2 regions of the Echinicola rosea genome follow, and region 2 is predicted to be linked to the other one. Evidence: riboswitches for the same ligand, from Rfam matches in the RefSeq annotation. Region 2 holds a riboswitch; the other holds the start of a gene.

Region 1 (3,112 bases), 2.4 Mb from region 2:
AAGCATTGAAATCGGCCAAATTGGATAAGGAGAATTTGGACTACATCATTGTGGCCCACAATTTTGGTGATGTGCTAAAGGACAACCCAAAATCCGATATGGTTCCCAGTCTGGCTTCCCGTGTAAAACATAAGCTGCAAATCGAAAATCCCGATTGCATCGCTTATGACCTTCCCTTTGGCTGCCCCGGCCTGGTGCAGGGGCTTATCCAAGGAGATTATTATATAAAATCCGGTGATGCCAAAAGCATCCTTGTGGTTGGTGCAGAAACGCTCAGTCGGATTTCTGATCCACACGATATTGACAGCATGATCTATTCTGATGGGGCAGGGGCGATTATCCTTCAATCCCAAGAAAGTAACGTTCCCGTCGGCATAATCACCCATAAATCCCGTACCGATACGCTGAACGAAGCTATGCTGCTACGGATGGACCGGTCTTATAACCCCGACTTCAAGGATGATACGTTATTTATGAAAATGAACGGACGTAAATTGTACGAATATGCATTGAATACGGTCCCGGCTTTGGTCAAGGCAACCATTGATAGGGCAGGTTTGGACATCAGGGACATCAAAAAAGTCCTTATCCATCAGGCAAATGCTAAAATGGATGACGCCATAATCCACCGAGTCTTCAAACTGTATGATATGCAAGAAGATCCAAGGAAAATCATGCCAATTACCATTGGTGAGCTGGGCAATAATTCCGTGGCAACCGTACCCATTCTATTGGATATGCTATTGCGTGGGGAGATCGAAAAACACCAAATCCATGCTGGTGACCATGTGCTGTTTGCCTCTGTAGGAGCAGGAATGAATGTTAATGCAATCATATATCGGTTTCCTTAAACTTCGAGTGATACCTTATTGGGTTAGATTAAGGTTGATAATATAAGTAGTGAAAATTTAGGCGCTATTCTTTATTTTCCGCTCTTGGCTAGCTTTTCAGTCGTTCGGGCAGCATAAGGTCAATAAATTTCACCAATAGTTTTTGATATTCACTTATCATTCTAACTTTGTATCCACGTACAAAACTTTAGGGGTGTTCCGATGATCCATCGGGGCTGAGACATACCCTCTGAACCTGATCCCGGTAATGCGGGCGAAGGGAAAAGTGAAGCTTCCTTCCGAGCGATTATCTTCATTCCTGAAGTTTTTTTATTCATTTACAAAAATTGAAATTCTTATGAATTTTCTCCTTAATGGTGAGCGTATTGAGCTTACGACCAAGGATTTGTCTTTGTCAGGAATGCTCCAACAACAACAAATCGATGCAAACCGTGGTATGGCCTTGGCCGTCAACGACCAAGTAATTCCCAAATCCGACTGGGACCATTACCAACTCTCCGAAAACGATCAAATTCTCATCATCAAAGCCACACAAGGCGGATGATCACAGCGGAACTGTCATAAATCCTAGCTCACCTGACTGGCCGCTAGGTAGATCTGAACAATCCGAGAGACATTCTACATTAGTTATCCCCAGAATATGTATTAGTCTATCTGCGCCGCGACGCACAAGTATTGCAACCTGAAATTGCTTCCAAATCAGCCGCTTTACTGTAGTTTTCGGTGCTATCTGGCAGCATGAAAGTGGAGCAGAATCGGTGCTGCGCCCATTCCTCCAAACCACCTGATTTTCTTGCACTTTCAGCTCTTCCTGACTTCCATCGGGAAAGGTCATTACGATCCCTAATGCATAAATCGGGTTAAACTTTCAAAAGACTCTTGGGAATCTCCATAACAATAAAACTTTACACAACCTTACTAACATAAAACATGAAAACGCTCAGTCAAGAGAACATCAAGTCCTACATTACCACAGATCCATTTCCCAATTCCAAAAAGGTGTACGTAGCAGGTAAACTACATCCCATCAAAGTCGCCATGAGGGAAATAGCATTACACGACACAGTTTCCCATCTGGACCGCCATGAGACAGTAGAAAAAAATCCTCCCGTGACTGTTTATGACACCAGTGGCCCGTATACCGATACCAATGTACAAATAGACGTCAAAAAGGGACTCCAGCGACTTCGAGAAGAATGGATACTGAACAGTGGGGATGTAGCGCAGCTCGATAGACTTACTTCAGCATATGGACAGCGTCGATTGGACAATCCTGCACTAGACAAGTTGCGTTTTGACTTGGTAAAAATGCCCTATCGGGCCAAACCTGGAAAAAATGTCAGCCAAATGTATTATGCCAAACAAGGCATCATTACCCCGGAAATGGAATACATTGCCATTCGGGAAAACCAGCGTATCGCCGAGCAACAAGAACTTACCAAACAGCATCCTGGTGAAAATTTCGGTGCCAACACGCCTAAGGGCATGATCACGCCGGAATTTGTCCGGGATGAAGTGGCTAAAGGAAGAGCTGTGATCCCCGCCAATATCAACCACCCTGAAGCGGAACCCATGATCATCGGGCGTAACTTTTTGGTGAAGATCAATGCAAACATTGGCAATTCAGCCATAGGTTCGAGTATTGAGGAGGAGGTCGAAAAAGCCGTCTGGGCATGTCGCTGGGGAGCGGACACCATTATGGACCTTTCCACCGGCAAAAACATCCATGAAACCCGAGAGTGGATCTTGCGCAATAGCCCGGTGCCCATCGGTACGGTGCCTATTTATCAAGCTTTGGAAAAAGTAAATGGAAAGGCCGAGGACCTTACTTGGGAATTGTTCAGGGATACGCTCATCGAACAGGCAGAGCAAGGAGTGGATTATTTCACCATTCACGCAGGAGTATTGCTCCGTTATGTTCCGATGACCGCCAAAAGGGTCACGGGGATCGTTTCCCGAGGAGGATCCATTATGGCCAAATGGTGTCTTGCCCATCATAAGGAGAATTTTCTCTATACGCATTTTGAGGAAATCTGCGAAATCATGAAGGCTTATAATGTCACCTTTTCACTTGGAGATGGGCTCCGTCCTGGATCCATCGCCGATGCCAATGATCCAGCACAGTTTGCGGAGCTGGAAACCTTGGGTGAGCTGACCAAGATCGCTTGGAAGCATGATGTGCAGACCATCATCGAAGGCCCTGGCCACATTCCGATGCACATGATCAAAGAAAATATGGACAAACAGCTGGTAGAATGCGG
Region 2 (3,112 bases):
ATGGCTTTCGGCCTGATATCTGTAAGCACTGCTTCCAGTTGCTCCTTGATATGCGCTACGGGAATATCATGGATACTCTTCACACCCATGGTATTTTGCGCAGTAGTGGCGGTGATAACACTCGTACCAAAACAGCCCAAAGCAGAAAATGTCTTCAAATCCGCTTGGATTCCTGCACCACCACCACTATCCGATCCTGCAATGGTCAATACAGGAATATAGGTTTTGACTTTATCGTTCATGTAGCTTTTTCGATTTCATTTCGGAATTTTTCGGCAGCTTTAGCGGGACTTTGTGCACTGCAAATGGCGGATACCACTGCCAGGCAATCTGCCCCTGCTTCAATAACCTCAGCAGCATTAAGTTCATTGATATTACCAATGGCCACTAATGGCGTTGCTGTCGCTTTTCTAAGTTTATTTAACCCCGCTAATCCCCATTCAAACCGGGTATCAGGCTTGGTGGGCGTAGAAAAAATAGGACTGACTCCGTAATACCAGGCCAAGTTCGCCTCCTCGTGAGAAAGCTCATCCATTTGCTCTAAGGATAGGCCGACAGGGAAGTCATCTCCCAAATACGCCTTGGCAGACTTCATACTGCTATCAGATTGCCCGATGTGGACACCATGGGCTAGAGCCTGTTTTGCCACTTCCAAGCTATCATTGATGATTAGAGGAACCCTGTACTGATCGCAGAGATTTTTTACTTTAAAGGCCTTTTCCAAGAATGCAGCCTTGGGAAGATCCTTTTCCCGCAATTGTACCAGATCCACACCACCTTTGAGTGCTTCTTCCAGCACCCAAAAAAAATCCCTGCCAAGACATGCCTTTTCATCGGTCACCAGGTAAAGCCTGTAAGGGAATAAGCCATCAGTCATTGCTCACTTCCACTTTTGCCCACTGCTTCACTTCGCTTTCCTTGAGATGATAAAGTGCATCGTATAGGTACAACTGAAGCGTCCCAGGCCCCTCTGCTTTTCTAGCAGCTATCTCACCGGCAAGGCCTAATAGGGTCATTCCTGAGACAGTTGCCGTGAAAGGATCTGGCTCAATTCCCGCTAAGGCAGCCACTAAAGCGGTGGCAGTACACCCCATCCCGGTCACCTTTCCCATCAGGGCATCCCCGTTCTTGATTACCGCCAACTTATCTCCATCAATAACATAGTCTATCGCACCTGAAATACAGACAACAGACGAAGTCTCTTTGGATAGCTGCTTTCCATATGCTAAGGCCTCATCAGAAGAATGGCTACTGTCCACTCCCTTTGTTTGCACATTTGCTTTGGCCAACGCCATAATTTCAGAAGCATTTCCTCGAATAATGGTCGGCTTGAAAGCCAAAAGCCTCGTCAAGGTCTCATTTCGATAGGGTGTGGCACCAGCCCCCACCGGATCCAAAACCCAAGGGGTGTTTCGCTCATTGGCTTCTTTGGCTGCCAGTAACATACTGTCCACCCAAAACTCGTCCAGTGTCCCGATATTCACGACCAGTGCATTGACGATGTTGACCATGTCCGCCATCTCCAGCTTGGCATGGGCCATGATTGGGGATGCCCCAATCGCCAGCAGCGCATTGGCGGTATTGTTCATGACCACATAATTGGTGATACTCTGCACCAATGGGCCTTTTTCCCTTACTGTCTTTAGATTGTTGATTACAGATTCTTTCATATCCTCAGCTTAAAAAACTTTAGGGAACCTGCAAATTACCTGAGCAAAAGCTCACATGAAAAGGTCACTTTTTCCTTCGCCGGTATGATCCGTTTCAGGTTCGAAGGGTATCATCTCAGCCCCATCACAGGGACACCCCTAAAGTTTGTCATAGGTTGAAATTACGATTTTAATCCCATGAAGCAAAGTTAGCAGCACGAAGTTTTACCCCATCCAGAGGCAATTCCAAAACGTGCCCACATACAAAACTCAATTACGGCGCTACCAAATCCTTGTTAAAACACGAAGCCGCCAGCTCATAGGACTTTAGGCGTTCCCCGTGATCAAAGATGTGGGAACAAATCATGATTTCATCCACTTGGGTGATTTCCTGAAAATGCTCCAAATCCTCCCGGACAGATGTCTTATCTCCCACAAAACTACAGGCCATCATCTGGTTGATAGCGGCTGCCTCAGCTTCTGTCCAAATCCCTTCCATGGTATCCACTGGAGGCCGTAATGGATAGGATTTCCTTCGTACGATCCCCAAGGCCATTTGATAAAATGAAGTGGCCATCTTATGGGCTTTTTCATCGGTTTCGGCAGCAATCACATTGACACATGAAATCACATAGGGGCTTTTTAAATATTCAGAAGGCTGAAAATGCTCCCGGTAATACCGAATGGCATCCAAAAACTGCGCAGGCGCAAAATGACTGGCAAAAGCATATGGCAATCCCCTTTTAGCAGCAAGCATAGCACTGCTCATACTGCTTCCCAAAAGGTAAATGGGAATATCAAGTCCCTCACCGGGAATGGCCCTTACCTTACCATCGATATTTTCATCGGACAGGTAAACCTGCAATTCCTCCAAATCTCGTGGAAATTCCTCTACGGTTTCCAACCGATCCCTTCTCAAAGCCTTGGCAGTGGTCTGGTCGGTACCAGGTGCCCGCCCCAAGCCGAGGTCGACCCGATCAGGATAGAGGGATGCCAAGGTGCCAAATTGCTCTGCCACCATCAGTGGGGCATGGTTGGGCAGCATAATTCCTCCCGAGCCAACCCGAATGCGCTGCGTGCCACCAGCGATATGACCGATCAATACTGCTGTGGCAGAACTGCCCACGCTGACCATATTATGGTGTTCCGCGAGCCAAAAACGTTTATATCCCCACTTCTCAGTATGCTTAGCCAGGTCTAAACTCCTTTCGAATGCATCAGCTGCATCGTGGTTTTCTTTGATAATAGCCAAATCCAATACGGAAAAAGCTACTTCGTCCAGTGGTTTAGTATTCTTCATTTTACTTCTTATTGTCGTCTTCTTACCAACTGGATTAAATCCAAAATCGTTCTTTCAACGCCAATAATTCGCGGATATTCTACCTTAAAAAATCATCCAAACAAATCAGAGCTCAGATAGCGATCACCACGATCACAGGTGACACAGACAATCACTCCTGAAT

The links. Region 2 has a riboswitch for thiamine pyrophosphate ahead of thiM (hydroxyethylthiazole kinase). Riboswitches for the same ligand answer to the same signal wherever they lie in the genome.
Region 1: another riboswitch for thiamine pyrophosphate. It lies ahead of thiS (sulfur carrier protein ThiS); the one in region 2 lies ahead of thiM (hydroxyethylthiazole kinase).

Annotation. Positions count from the first base shown of each region.
Region 1 covers NZ_CP040106.1:3,940,084-3,943,195, reverse strand. The annotation lists gene FDP09_RS15615 (3-oxoacyl-ACP synthase III family protein) at 1-851, shown strand, start outside; TPP riboswitch at 1,031-1,130, shown strand; gene thiS (sulfur carrier protein ThiS) at 1,189-1,395, shown strand; gene thiC (phosphomethylpyrimidine synthase ThiC) at 1,782-3,112, shown strand, end outside.
Region 2 covers NZ_CP040106.1:232,257-235,368, forward strand. The annotation lists gene thiD (bifunctional hydroxymethylpyrimidine kinase/phosphomethylpyrimidine kinase) at 1-242, opposite strand, end outside; gene thiE (thiamine phosphate synthase) at 239-877, opposite strand; gene thiM (hydroxyethylthiazole kinase) at 870-1,670, opposite strand; TPP riboswitch at 1,725-1,820, opposite strand; gene FDP09_RS01045 (LLM class flavin-dependent oxidoreductase) at 1,924-2,949, opposite strand; gene cysM (cysteine synthase CysM) at 3,042-3,112, opposite strand, start outside.